Regions from separate parts of the Bacillus sp. THAF10 genome, predicted to be linked through region 1. Evidence: predicted binding sites of a transcription regulator. Region 1 holds the regulator's gene; the other holds the start of a gene.

The links. Region 1 encodes Rex, which represses fermentation and respiration genes when NADH is low (regulators of the CRP and FNR family bind a similar motif). Its sites were predicted from a motif close to TTGTGAAATATTTCACAA; they were not measured.
Region 2: the regulator Rex is predicted to act here: its motif matches at 2,235-2,252, upstream of FIU87_RS13135 (L-lactate dehydrogenase).

The regions. Positions count from the first base shown of each region.
Region 1 is NZ_CP045403.1:316,194-323,888, forward strand. It holds gene FIU87_RS01755 (ABC transporter ATP-binding protein) at 1-829, shown strand, start outside; gene FIU87_RS01760 (hypothetical protein) at 822-1,523, shown strand; gene FIU87_RS20855 (hypothetical protein) at 1,569-1,742, opposite strand; gene FIU87_RS01765 (ABC-F family ATP-binding cassette domain-containing protein) at 1,752-3,698, opposite strand; gene FIU87_RS01770 (redox-sensing transcriptional repressor Rex) at 4,049-4,687, shown strand; gene FIU87_RS01775 (twin-arginine translocase TatA/TatE family subunit) at 4,728-4,907, shown strand; gene tatC (twin-arginine translocase subunit TatC) at 4,925-5,680, shown strand; gene FIU87_RS01785 (YdiK family protein) at 5,705-5,905, opposite strand; gene FIU87_RS01790 (CPBP family intramembrane glutamic endopeptidase) at 6,080-6,823, opposite strand; gene groES (co-chaperone GroES) at 7,410-7,695, shown strand, end outside.
Region 2 is NZ_CP045403.1:2,494,846-2,502,540, reverse strand. It holds gene FIU87_RS13155 (GNAT family N-acetyltransferase) at 1-219, shown strand, start outside; gene fosB (metallothiol transferase FosB) at 210-629, shown strand; gene FIU87_RS13145 (hypothetical protein) at 933-1,382, shown strand; gene FIU87_RS13140 (hypothetical protein) at 1,513-1,839, shown strand; gene FIU87_RS13135 (L-lactate dehydrogenase) at 2,392-3,324, shown strand; gene FIU87_RS13130 (L-lactate permease) at 3,368-4,939, shown strand; gene FIU87_RS13125 (iron chaperone) at 5,626-6,003, shown strand; gene FIU87_RS13120 (DNA alkylation repair protein) at 6,092-6,760, shown strand; gene FIU87_RS13115 (alkyl/aryl-sulfatase) at 6,955-7,695, opposite strand, start outside.

The sequences.
Region 1 (7,695 bases):
TAATAGTCTAACAACTACACTAGAGGAGAATAAAATCTATGGATTGCTTGGAAGAAACGGGGCGGGAAAGACAACCCTAATGCAGCTTTTGGCTGGGCACACGCTGCCAACAAAAGGAGACATACTAATAAACGGACAAAATCCCTTCAACAATAGAAACCTCACCAAAGAAATTTGCCTCGTTAATGAATCCAATAACTTTATCAAACGCTTACGTGTGAAAGACATCCTAAAAGTCGCTTCATTATTTTATCCTAATTGGTCGTGGGAGCTAGCGGAGGAGCTACTTCACACCTTCAACTTAGACCCAAAGCTAAAAACAAAAGGACTATCTAAAGGAATGGAATCCTCGCTTGGCATTATTATTGGCCTTGCTAGCAGAGCAAAGATTACTATTTTTGATGAACCATACATTGGCTTAGATGCTGCAGCACGCTACAAATTTTATGAAATACTTTTAGAGCAGTACCAAGAATATCCACGGACTTTTATCTTATCCACCCACTTAATAGATGAGGTAAGCAATCTATTTGAAGAAGTTATTCTATTGAATAATGGAGAGGTTCTATTTCATGAATCTGCAGAAAAATTAGTGAGTTCAAGCCTAACTGTCTCAGGAAAACGAGACATAGTGGATGAGTTTATAAAAGGAAAGCGTGTGCTACATGAGTCTGTTCTTGCAGGAAGGAAAACGGCCACGGTTTTTGGAGAAGGAGTTACAAGGGAGCAAGCGGAAAACCTACACCTTGATGCAGATCGAAGCTCCATTCAGCAGCTGATGGTATACATGACAGAGGAAGAGAATATTGGAGGGAAGAAATATGCTTAAGGATATGCAGGCAATAATATATTATCTTACAGTTGATATGAGATTTTCCTTTAAGGTGTTTTGGTCCATCTTACTTTTGAGTATGAGTGCTTCGTTTCTAATTGTGCTTTCCTTTGATACAATGATGGTATTTACGCCAAGCTTGGCGATATATATTTTTTGTGCGATTACTGGATTTATCACAACGAAAGAAACCTTCCCATATTGTATTAAACTCGGGGCAACCAGGAGTCAGTATACGATTAGCGTGTTGACTTTTAGTGCGATGGTTGCGGTTGTGTTTTCGGTTATGAATACAGTGATTCAAGCTCTTTTTAAGGGATTAACAACAATTGTTTCAGCAGATAAGTTTTTAACCTTTCATACAGTGGAAGGCACAACGCTTGCTCAAACGTGGTATAACCAGATATTGGTGGACAGTGTTATTTGTTTTTTGTTCCTTTCCATCGGATTTGTAATTGGGAGCACTTTTTACCGTCTCGGGCTTGTTGGAGGTTTGAGCACATTAGCTTTATTAGCAATTCTTTTCTTTGTTCCTTACACTAGGGCTGCCATTATGGACTTTATCGTAAACATGGAAGGTGTGAAAGCTGGAGTGAACTTCTTTGCTATCCTCACAATAGCACTTTTTTCCTACCTGCCAAACTGGGGCATGCTTCGAAATGCTTCCACATTACCTAGTGCAACACGATAAAAGCCAAGGGGACGGTTCTATGAAAACCAGAACCGTCCCCCTGTCTTATTTCCTTTTTTGGAAAAACAAATAATAGATACCCAATCCTAGGCCAGCAAGGTTGATGCTGAGCATAACGAAGTAGTAGGCTTGGATGGGTCCTGTTATGAGATAGCTAATGTATCGGATGGTGTTGATGATAATGACAACTAGTAGGATGATCGCAAATGGACGGTTCATACTGTTCTCCTATTCTGAAACAAGTGCTTCCCATTCCTCCATGAAGGAGAGAAGCTTTTCCTGAAGCTCTTCGTTTTCGGTATTTAAAGCTAGCACCTGTTCATGGTCTTGATACACTTCGGGTAAGCATAACTGGCTTTCGTTATACTCCATCTTCTTTTCTAGCTCTTCCATCGCTTTTTCTATTTCTTCTACTCGGCGCTGGCGTTGGCGTTCTTGTTTCTTCAATTCTTTTTCCTGCTCATAGCTAAGCTTTTCCTTCGTGTCAGAAGAGGCAACAGCCTTTGAAGGATTCGCCTTTGCGCTAGCGGCTTCTGTCTCCAATCGCGCAAGCTCCTCGGCTTCTTCTTTCTTTTCGACATAATAATCATAGTCGCCTAAATATTCATTGGCTCCATCTGTACTTAATTCATAGACCTTGGTTGCAAGACGGTTAATAAAATAACGATCATGCGAGACAAATAGAATCGTACCAGGAAAATCAATTAAGGCGTTTTCTAAAATTTCTTTGCTGTCTAAATCCAAATGGTTGGTAGGCTCATCCAGTATGAGCACATTGGAGCGCTCCATCATCAATTTCGACAGCGCAAGCCGTGCCTTTTCCCCACCGCTCAAAGTGGACACTGGCTTTAACACATCATCTCCTGAAAAAAGAAAGTTACCGAGCACGGTACGGATTTCTTTTTCCACCTTGTTTGGATATTGATCCCAAAGCTCTGCTAGCACGGTTTTATTGGAGGTCAGGTCTGCTTGCTGCTGGTCATAATAACTGATGCTCACATTGGCACCAAAACCATACTCGCCAGCAAGTGGCTTTAACTTCCCGACAAGTGTTTTTAATAAGGTCGACTTTCCAATTCCGTTCGGACCAACAAGTGCGACACTATCCCCGCGTGATAGGCTCATCGCCACATGTCGAAAAATAGGGGTCGCATCATAAGAAACAGCTAAATCTTTTATTTTTAAAACATCATTTCCACTTTGTCTATCAATATCAAACATAATCGAAGCGGATTTTTCGTCTCCTTTTGGACGCTCCATAACTTCCATCTTTTCGAGCTGCTTTCGGCGGCTTTGGGCCCTTTTCGTGGTGGAAGCTCTCGCTAAATTACGGGCCACAAAATCCTGCAGCTTCGCAATCTCATCCTGCTGCTTTTCAAAGGACTTCATATCCCGTTCATACTGCTCTGCTTTTAGCTCTAAATACTTGCTATAGTTTCCGATGAATTTCGTTGATTTTTTTCTAGAAATCTCATAAACGGTTGTCACCACTTTGTCCAAGAAGTAGCGATCATGCGAAACAATCAGCAACGCACCTGGGTAGCCCTGCAGGTAGCTTTCGAGCCAAGAAAGCGTGTCGATGTCAAGGTGGTTGGTTGGCTCATCCAAAATCAACAGATCTGGCTTTGTTAATAGAAGCTTTGCAAGCGCAAGACGAGTGCGCTGCCCACCACTCAATGTCTCAATCGGCGTGTCATAATCAAATTCTGAAAAACGTAACCCATGCAAAACAGAGCGGATGTCTGCTTCATATTGAAAGCCCCCACGCTGCTTAAAGGACTCCTGCACCTCGTCATACTCCTTCAGCACACGTACATAGCGGGCCTGATCATCAAAATAAGCAGGGTCCCCCATATTTGCCTCAAGCTCGCGCATCTTGCCTTCAAGCTCACGAAGCTCCGTAAACACCGTCAGCATTTCATCCCAAATCGAGCGCTCCGTCTGCAAGCCCGTATCCTGAGCTAAATAGCCAATGGAGACTCCTTTTGGTTTAATAAGCTCCCCTGAATCAAAGGAAAGCTGATTGGATATGATTTTAAGTAGAGTAGATTTACCGGCCCCATTGCGTCCAACCAAGGCAATTCTATCTTTCGATTGTACTTCTAGTTTTATATTCGATAAAATAAGGTCAGCACCGAAATATTTCGATAGCTGATTTACTTGTAAAATAATCATCCTTTTCACCTCAAGCAATTCTAAGATAAGTTTATCCTTCTTCTTAGTTAACATCAAGATATTGGGGTTTTTATGAAAAGGCTCTGTTCAAACTACGTTGTTGATTTCTGCAAATGACTCCGCGTCCGCGGGGCGATGCAGGAACCTCCTCGGGCTATCGCCCTGTGGGGTCTCCTGTCAATCCCTTCATTCCCGCAGGAGTCTCCGCCTTTGCTACAATCAACAACTAGAAACTTCATATAAAAGTATAATCACTTTTAACAAAGTCTAAAAAGATAGAAATGTAATCGTTTTCGTAACGTGATAGAATAGAATTAAGAGCAAACGTGTCGTACAAATGGGGGAGTAATATGAATAACGAACAATGGAAAATACCACAGGCAACAGCAAAAAGACTGCCTCTTTATTACCGTTTTATTCAAAATTTGCATGCTTCAGGAAAACAACGAGTTTCCTCGGCAGAGCTTAGTGAAGCAGTAAAGGTCGATTCGGCAACCATCCGCAGAGACTTCAGTTATTTTGGCGCTCTTGGAAAAAAAGGCTATGGCTATAATGTTCAATATTTGTTAACTTTTTTCAGGAAAACGCTCGACCAAGACGAATTAACATATGTTACTCTAATAGGTGTAGGTAATTTAGGAACCGCCTTCCTACATTATAATTTTATGAAAAACAATAATACGAAAATAGTGACGGCCTTCGATGTGGACGAGTCCAAAATCGGCTCGGAGATCGGTGGGGTCCCTGTTTATCATTTAGACGATATGGAAGTACACTTGCCAGACAATGTGACGGTAGCCATCTTGACGGTTCCGGCTCCTGTTGCGCAGCCTATTGCGGATAGACTTGTAAAAAAGGGCGTAAAGGGCATACTGAACTTTACACCAGCACGTATCAATGTACCGGAAAACATTCGCATCCATCACATCGATTTAGCGGTGGAACTCCAATCATTGGTATATTTTCTCAAGCACTATCCAAGCGAGTAAAAAAGTTGTAGAATAAGAATATTTCGAGGAGGTGTCAAAAATGGGTTCATTAGGAATGGGAAGCCTCTTACTTATTGTATTTGTAGCACTATTAATCTTCGGACCAAGCAAGTTACCACAGCTAGGGAAAGCTGCCGGGAATACGTTGCGTGAATTCAAGAACGCGACAAAAGGATTGGCCGATGACGACGATAAAGAGAAAAAAGAAGAAACGAAGTAATGTAAGGATGAACATATATGCCAGATAGAGAAATGTCGGTTTATGACCATATAGGTGAGCTTCGAAAAAGAATCATCCTGGTGGTATCCTTCTTTTTCGTGTCGGCCATCGGTGGCTTCTTACTCGCCGAACCGATTATCGTATACTTACAAAACACCAACGAAGCGAAAGAGCTGACGATGAATGCCTTTCGCATGACAGATCCCATCAAAATCTTCATGCAATTTGCCTTTATCATCGCCTTTATCATCACGTTTCCGGTGACCCTTTTTCAGCTCTGGAGCTTCATCAGTCCAGGACTATACGAAAAAGAGCGCCGTGTAACCTTAAGTTATATCCCTATTTCCATCATCCTGTTTATAAGTGGACTAGCTTTTTCATACTTTATCCTCTTTCCATTTGTTGTCGACTTTATGGGAAGACTGGCAGACCGCTTAGACATTAATCAGGTTATTGGAATTAATGAATACTTTCAATTCTTGTTTCAGCTCACCCTTCCATTTGGGCTGCTGTTTCAAATGCCAGTCATTGTGATGTTCTTAACAAGACTTGGCCTGATCACACCTGACTTGCTCGTACGAATCCGTAAATTCGCTTATTTCGCTCTATTGGTCATTGGCGGACTGATTACACCACCAGAATTAATCTCTCATCTGATGGTCACAGTCCCGCTCTTTGTTCTATATGAAATAAGCATCGTCATCTCGCGTACGGCTTACCGAAAAGCAAAGAAAGCAGAAGCATTAATGGAACAGGAATTAAATCAAAAATAGGCTCGCACCCTAAGAGGTGTGAGCCTATTTTCTTTGGATCTCTTTTATTTTTTTATGAAGCAAGTATGAGCGGATCGCCACTCCAAAATCAAACGTGGCAATCAGCATTAACAAAATCGTGTGCCACTCCCAAATGCTTTCCCCTAATGAGGCAATCGCGAGGTACAAAAACAAGGACCCCATGATCGAATAAAAGAAAACCATGCGTAACGGTGTAATTTTCATCAAATAATCCTCCAAGTCTTAAAAAAGCTCTTTTCTCAGAGATTGTTGCATCTAACAAAGAAAAAGTCGGCTTTAAGACTTTTTCTAATATTTACGCGAAGAAAAATTGCTTCAACATTATATATTCCTCCACGAAAAGAGCCCGACAGTAACGTTGATTACGGGTAACATAGCCTAAAAAAAGAACGAAATAAACTGCGGAAGATTGTTTTGCATCTCTTCCATCCGCTGCATGTACCGTTCAATGTCCTCCCGGAACACAAATTGTACGATTACTACAAACGAGTTCATTCCCACATGGGCAATAATCGGCACAATAATCCGTTTTGTTTTTACATATAAAAATGCAAAAATCCCGCCCATCACAAAATAGATAAGTAAATGCTTAAAGTCTTGATGGACAAGGGCAAATAGGAGGGAGCTGACAACCAACCCTGCAGCAAAATTGAAGCGCTTATAGATGGCGCCGAAAATGATCTTCCGAAAGATGATCTCCTCCATAATTGGCCCAGCCACGGCTACTGCAAAAATCATTAACGGGAACGCTGACACAAACCCCATGATTTGTTGTGTATTTTGTGAGCCTGGCTCAATCCCAAACAGCTGCTGCTGAACCATCGCCGCAACCGCTTGACCAATCAGCGCGATTGGAAAACCAAGCATGGACCAAAGAACCGTAATCGACAACGAAACCGGTTCGCCGCGAAAATCCTCTTGTTTCCATTCTTTCCGCAGCATCCAGCAAATAATAATAGCAGCTAAGGTAAAACTGATAAAGGCCCAGAGTCCTATCAAATATGGAATTCTGTTTTCCATCCCTTCACCAATACCAAGCCACAGAAGCAGCGGAACTCCCCCAGCTATGGACAGCTGCATAACTACATATACGATAATGACATACCAATACTTTTTCGTCATAACGAGCTCCTCTTGTGCAATATTCACTTTCCGTATTGTACCATACAATATATATGTCCCTATAATGATAAGGTTTCCTATATTATTGATTTCTTGCGTGTGGGTTTTGATTGAGTTTGGATTTCGTGGGAGGGTGATGAAATTAATGGAGGGGGTTTGGGACATAATTAATCCACTTTTCGATTTATTAAGCGACTTTCACCCATAATTAATCCAACTTCCAATTAATTAAGCCATTTGAAGCAACATAAAGGCCATTCGACACCTGACAACAAATTTCGCAACCACTCCCCCTTGTCATGAAGTAGTTTCTCGCTGTTGATTGGAGCAAGGGCGTAGACTCCCCCGGGATTGAAGCGATAGACTGGAGACCCCGCGGACGCGGAGCCATTTGAGGAAATCAACAGCGGCATTTAACAGTACTTTTATGAAAAATGTAAAGGATTCCAAAGTCGAAAAAATTTTAGATAAAGATACTTGCAAAATGAAAAGAGATTATTTATTATAATAATTGTGTTAGCACTCAAGACGTAAGAGTGCTAATAATAAACCAAACATTACTTATGAAACCAAGGAGGTTGTTTTCATGTTAAAGCCATTAGGTGATCGCATTGTAATTGAGCTTGTTCAATCAGAAGAAAAAACGGCAAGTGGTATCGTATTACCAGACTCTGCGAAAGAAAAACCTCAAGAAGGTAAGGTAGTAGCAGTAGGTTCAGGTCGCGTACTAGAAAGCGGAGAGCGCGTAGCACTTGAAGTTGCAGCTGGCGACAGCGTAATCTTCTCTAAATACGCTGGTACAGAAGTGAAATTCGAAGGCAAAGAACTTCTTATCCTTAAAGAAGCAGACGTACTTGCAGTAGTAGGCAAAT
Region 2 (7,695 bases), 1.9 Mb from region 1:
CTCGTTGGAAAAGGACATGGAGTTTTGTTTTGTCAACATGTATTGGACCAGGTACAGAAAATTGAGCTTGGTTCTCCATTAAGATTAACGGTCGCTTCATTTAATAAAAGAGCTACCCACTTATATGAGGAATTAGGCTTTAAGAAGAAGGATACATTTCATAAAGGTACGGTTGAATTTATCACCATGGTGAAAACGGAGGAGGAACAATGCAAATAAAGGGGATAAACCATTTGTTATTCTCTGTCTCGAATCTTGAAACCTCTATCGCTTTCTATCAAAAGGTGTTCGGTGCAAAGCTTCTTGTGAAAGGAAAAACTACTGCATACTTTGACCTAAATGGAATGTGGCTAGCACTAAATGAAGAAAAAGAGATTCCTAGAAAAGAGATCCATGAATCCTACACTCATATCGCATTTAGTATAGACGAGTCCGATTTCAAAGGGATGTATGAACACTTGCTATCCTGTCGAGTAAATCTTTTAAACGGCCGGCCAAGAGATGAGAGAGACAAGCAGTCTATCTATTTTACCGATCCCGATGGCCATAAATTCGAGTTTCATACTGGGACCCTGCAGGATAGACTGGACTACTACAGGCAGAAAAGGCATATAGAGATTTTTGATTGACATATTAGTTTGTGAAATCTTGTTAAATTGTGAGGAACGTTAATTGATGAGAGTAACAAAAATCAAAAGAAGTCAGAAGTTACTGGGATAGTGTTTGGTTCAGCTTTTGATTTAGCGTTTGGGGCAATTTTTGGAGTATTAACTTACAATTATCAATGGTTATTGTGAAGGAAAAACTGTCCTAAATAGTAGTTATGTTAATAGCTCTCGTTTATGAAGTATTTTTGTGAAAGTAGTTATAATCGAACGTGCAGTATAACTGAATAGCGAGGAAATAATTGTTGTTAAAAAGGAAGTGGTACTTTGTCTGAAATTCAGTTTTTAGCCTCAACAAAGCCCTTTAATATTCCAAAGGAAATTGAAGAAAATAATGGCGGTTTTTTTGAAAATGGATTGAGCTTCTTTGTTCTTGATTTAGATTCATATTGGACTAAAATAGTTCAAGAAATTTTAACGTTGCCATATTTATATGAAGCAAGGGGATTGGGCAACAAGGACTTCTGGACTTATATAGATAAGTATATGGAGGTAGGAGATGTTCTTGAATTATATAGAATCCCTGTACAACAATGGTATCAGGAATCCATTCGAAATGTCTTAGAAAATCCAAAGCACATTAAAATCAATATTGGAAGCCGTACATATCAATATGAGTATGGAATAATGAAACTTAATGAAAAAAATTGGCTGGAAGAATTATCGCATCGGATATTAGTTACTGAGTATGGTGTTACAACAATTGAAAATTATTAGAGTTGAATTTTTATAGGTTTTTTTTAATCAATAATCTGGAGCGATTGTTAGGTAAGTCGTCACTCTTACTTTTATAAAAAATTTGGTAGTTAATCGATCAGCTTGAAAAATTGTAACGAGGTGAGCACTTATGGTAATAAAATTTATAGAATTAGAAGAACGAAAACTTTATGCTGCAATGTATTTTCTTTTTAAAGGAATATCTTTATTAGATGATGTAAATTCAACTGTTTTTGAAAGAATGGATTTTGAAAATGAAATAGAGAAAAAGAAATTATTAGAATTCACTGAAAAGATATTAAAAATCTCAGAAGCGAGGGCACGAATAGATGATGAATATAATTATACAGAAGATGAAAATGAAGCTAAACGTAGAGAAAAAACTGAGGACGAAATTTACGAATGGTTTGAAGAAAATGTCTTTAATGATAAGGTAAAATCATTTTTAAATTCCTAAACTAAACGGGCTTATCTAGAATATTTTACTCCGTGGATGTACCAGAGCGATCTTCAACAATCGGGGGCGTTTATTTAAAAATGCTTCCTTTTCGTTTATTTGGTCAATATTCTGGAGAATATAAAAGCACCGCTAATGCGGTGTAGATAATCGTACTAGAACTACAGAACTTTTAAAAACGTTCTCTGTAAATCTGAAAGTATAATTGACATCTCATTCATTTGACCATTCATTCAACTGCTCCTCAGATATTTCACCTTCAAAATAATTTTCAATTATTCCCTCTGAGTTAATTAAAAAGCTTGCAGGCAAGCGATTTCCAAAAAACTTTCAATTATAATCAAAAATTTTCCTGTAATAGGTTGCCTATTAGAAAAAAGTGGCTTATAATAAGTTTGTGAAACACTTCACAAACAACTTATTTTTTATTTTTTGAGCAATTTGCTTTTATCTTTATTTTTTTATTATTGTATGTGAAATATTTCACATACAAGTGAGTTATCATCGATGTGAAGTTTTTCGCAAATCTGATCAGCAACGGAGGTACGAACCATGAGTGTGACATTAGGAAACAAAATTGTATTGGTTGGAACAGGAGCGGTAGGGTCAAGTTATGCGTATTCTTTGATGAATCAGGGGTTGAGTGATGAATTGGTTCTGGTGGACTTGAATGAAGGGAAAGCGCGTGGGGATGTGATGGACCTCGATCATGGAGTGGTGTATGCACCGAGTTCCATGACGATCCGCTATGGAACGTATCAAGACTGTGAAGATGCAGCGATAGTGGTGATTTGTGCCGGCGCAGCCCAGAAGCCCGGTGAAACCCGTCTTGATCTTGTTAGTAAAAACGTGAAAATCTTTGAAAGCATAGTAGGGGAAATTATGAAATCAGGTTTCAATGGCATTTTCATAGTCGCTACGAATCCAGTTGATATATTGGCTTATGCAACATGGAAATTCTCCGGCCTGCCGAAAGAACGTGTGATAGGAAGCGGAACGGTGCTTGACACCGCAAGATTCCGTCATTTACTCGGGAAGGAGTTTGGGACAGCCCCAACGAGTGTGCACGGATACATCATCGGAGAGCACGGTGATTCCCAGCTTCCTGTTTGGAGTTCCGCCAATATTTCGGGCACACACATTGCTCCAAAGCTTTCTGAGGAAAGAAAACGTGAGATTGCCCAAGAGGTGCGAGATGCGGCTTACCGGATCATCGAAATGAAAGGCGCTACGTATTACGGAATTGCGATGGGATTGGCGAGAATTACCAAAGCGATTCTCAAGAATGAGCATGTAATCCTCCCAGTCGGAGCGATGCTCGATGGAGAGTATGGGATGGAGGATGTGTACATCGGGGTTCCAAGTGTCCTTCACCGTCAAGGAATTGAAAAAGTAATTGAACTGTCCCTGAATGAAGAGGAGAATGAGAGGTTTGCCGCGTCAGTTCAGACCTTGAAAAACATCAAGAATCAAGTTTGGAACTAAGTAAAACATCCATAGATTTTTCACAAAAAAGGAGTCTTTTACCATGCTTGCAGAAAGTTTTAACCCGTTTAATAATCTTGGTATGACAGCCTTAGTGGCGGCGATCCCAATCTTTTTATTCCTCCTGAGCCTTACGTTGTTTAAAATGAAAGGAATTTATGCCGCGCTTTTGAACCTGGGTGTGACGTTGCTTATTGCTCTCTTCATATTTAAGCTTCCTATCGGGGAATCCCTGGGAAGCATCGTACAAGGAGCGGTCCTTGGCGTATGGCCGATCGGCTATATCATTGTGATGGCAGTTTGGCTGTACAAAATTGCGGTGAAATCCGGTAAATTCGACGTACTGAGAGGAAGCATTGCCGGAATTTCACCCGATCAACGCCTGCAGCTCCTTCTCATCGGTTTCTGCTTTAATGCATTCCTAGAAGGTGCTGCCGGCTTCGGTGTACCGATTGCCATTTGTGCGGTCCTTCTTGTATCACTTGGCTTTAAGCCCCTGGAGGCAGCCATGCTCTGTCTGATTGCCAACGGGGCATCCGGTGCGTTCGGGGCAATCGGAATTCCGGTCGGGATCATCGATGCTTTTGAACTTGAGAATGTAACTTCCATGAAGGTATCAACGTTGACAGTTTTCACTCTACCAATCATCAATTTTACGATTCCCTTTTTATTGATCTGGCTGATGGACGGCATTAAGGGGATCAAGGAAATCTTACCTGCTATTCTGGTAACTTCTTCGACGTATACGGTCACACAAGCGCTAATCACGGTCACGATTGGACCGGAATTAGCCGATATCATCCCTTCATTACTCACAATGGGTGTACTAGCCTTATTCTTGAAAAAATGGCAGCCGAAAAACATTTTCCTCTTTGAAGGAAATGAAAGAAAAGTAGAAACATATTCAATCGGTGAAGTGGTGAAAGCCTGGTCTCCATTTTACTTACTTACACTCTTCATCATGATCTGGAGTCTGCCGATATTTAAAGGATTGTTTGCAGAGGAAGCGATCTTCCACTTTTCCCTTTTGAGTGGCGTGATCCCTGGCTCCTCAATCTCGGTGAGCATTGACATAATTGGAGCTACAGGAACAGCCATTTTATTGGCAGCCTTGACGACGATTCTCACGACCAAGACGATTGATGGAAAAGAAGGCTTTCAACTCCTTGGGAAGACCTTGAAGGAATTCAGTATACCGATTTTGATGATCTGTGCAATACTTGGAATTGCCAAGCTTATGACCTATGCTGGAATGACAACTGCTTTAGGGGAGGCGGTGGCGATGACAGGTCAAATTTTTCCATTACTATCACCAATTCTTGGTTGGATTGGGGTATTTATGACAGGTTCCGTGGTGAATAACAACACGCTGTTCGCACCAATCCAAGCAACGGCCGGCAACATTCTTGGAGGCAATTCCTCCCTTTTGGTTGCCGCGAATACAGCGGGCGGCGTCATGGCCAAGCTTGTCTCCCCTCAGTCCATTGCCATTGCGACTGCTGCGGTAGGGCAGACAGGAAATGAATCAGCACTAATGAAAATGACACTTAAATACAGCTTCGGTTTACTGGCCTTTGTATGTGTATGGACATTAGTATTGACATGGATTTTATAGAGATTTTTGTTCCAGTCTTACATCGTTTTTTTTAAAACACATCAAAATTAGAAAACTTTCTTGGATTTCCTGGTGATACTTGTTGCTACTATAATTCTAAATCCTTTTCATACGTAGTTGGTTGTAATATCTTATTCTCGATATAGGAGGTGGCCTTCAACCCCCACTGCCGCAACCGTTACAAGGTAAGCAGGGGGTATAGGTAATGATGGCCTTCCATATGCCGAAAGTTTACAGGTGGGAAGATACAAGATAATCATCTATAAGAGATGCAAACAAGTAAATATCAATGGAAAACGCGCTGTATTTCAAAAAGAAATTCTCAGTGCGTTTTTTGTTGTTATATCGACTGTTAAATGAGTATTCGTTTCTATATCTACTATGACAACACATTCCACTCTATCAGGTAGAAATAATTATTGCAGGGGTTGTTGTAGGAGTTTAAAGAAATCACTAGAAAAATATGTTAAAATATAGATGTTCATTATACTGAGCAGTTATCTCATCTTTATAGAGGAAGGCTTAGTAGGACAAGAGGAACAGATTTATGACTTATAAGTTTTAGATTATAACTCTGAAACAAGCTGAGGATATTGCTAATAAATGGCGTTATGATGGAGAAAATTCACTTAATGATAGGGAATTCAATGAAGAATATACAAATGATAGAAGGAGGGAGATTTAACATGCAATATGATGTTAAGAATGCTGAAGAATATTTAGAGATGCTTGAAGACGATTGGCGAAAAGAGAAACTTCTCGTTATTCGACAAATGATTTTTACATATGCACCAGAAATGGAAGAGGTGATTCGCTATAAGATGTTGAATTATGGTAAAGACGACAACTATGTGTTTGCGTTAAACGCGCAAAAACATTATGTCAGCCTCTATGTAGGTACAATAGATAAGATAGGAAATGCAGAAACGCTATTGAGGGGATATAGCTATGGAAAAGGCTGCATTCGCGTTAAAAAAACGATAAAGATTGAAGATACAGGACTGGAACAATTTATCCATAAAACCGTTGATATGTGGCGTGCAGGTGATGACACTTCTTGTTAAAACTGAATGACGTATAACGAATCTAGTTACTGTTACATCCCGAAAGTGACAAATGTTGAAACATTTCTTTAATAAGGAGTTGTGTTAAATGAATAAAAATAATAGCACAGAAATAAAACGCTCATCAAAAGCAGAAAACATTCTCACTCAGATCAATAGTGAAACTAAGCTAGGCGACTTACGAAAAATCGCGAAGGAAATTAAAAAAGATCACGAATTAGCTATGGAGCTTTGGGCATCCGGAGAGTTTTTGCCCAAACAATTGGCAATTTTAATTATGGACAAAAAACTTCTTTCTCAAGATGTACTAAATAAGCTTGATAGGGATATGCAGACTCACACCTGGGATGAACGAAACAAATTAATGGATTGGTTAATGGCTAATCAGCTCACGAAAGACAAGAAGAACATTGCGTTAATGGAATCATGGGAGAATAGTCCTTCTGCTCTTCAACGGCGGACTTTCTGGTATTTTCAAGGGCGATTAAGATGGACAGGACAGACTCCGCCTGAAAACACCGCAGACTTACTAACTGCAATTGAAGCTAATATCACGCAGGAAGAACCGGAAGTTCAATGGGCTATGAATTTCACCGCAGGCTGGATAGGCGTGCATGATGAAAAGTATCGAGATCGTTGTATTAAACTTGGCGAGAAAACGGGTCTTTACAAAGATGAAATGGTATCAAAAGGATGTACTCCCAATTATTTGCCGGAGTTCATTACGATTGAAGTAAACAAACGAGTTAATAGTTAGTTTCCTAGGAAAACGTAGTGGGAAGTCTAATCATTATAATAAAATCATATAAAAAAGGTTAACCAGAAATATATAGATTACTGGTTAACCTTATCCTACTAAGACATTTTAAAGGTTATTTCTTAAATGAAATAATTGTTTTGAGAGATGAGATGATCTGTATTTAGGCTCATGAAAAAATAAGGATCACGCTACTATTTCTTTTTATGTTTAAAAATCAGTGGTTCTTTTTTACTGAATGGCGTCATAATAGGGAAGTCTGTGTCTATTTGATCAAGAGCCCATAAAAATTGATGCCATTTTTGGATATCTCCTTTCACTATAATGGAAGAAGGAGAGGGTCGATTGTTTGAAGTGGCTAACTCATATAAGGTTTCTTTACTCATGATGACCATAACTTGATCCTCTATTAATTCATCCGATAAATAACGAAAGATTCCTCGTTTGATTTCTGTTAAGGCTCTTTCTTTCCGATCTGGAATAATGAAATTCAATTTGAAGTCATACTCCCCAGCGATCAATCCGTTTATTCGGATACTCAACATGTTCAATACTTGTTCAAGTGTCATGATATCCAAGACTTCTGTTGTGATGGTCGAGCGTTGTATTGGAATTATTCCGTAACGAAGTTCTTGAGCACCCATCAAGTACTCATTACGCCATGGACCGGATTCTGCGATGTAGCCAAGCTGCTCAAGTGCATCCGCACAAAGGTATTTGGCTTTCTTATTGGAAGGATTTGCAAAGATCACGTGTTTGGTGACTTCAGCGACCCATTGGTAATCACCTTCTCTAAAACATTCTTTTGCTTTTTTAATTACTTCATCTTCTCCTCCCATATAATTCACATATTTTTTGGATGACTCTTCCGGGAGAAGCTTGTTTAAGTCAACAGGGTTTCCGTTATACCATCCCATATATTTTTGGTACACCGC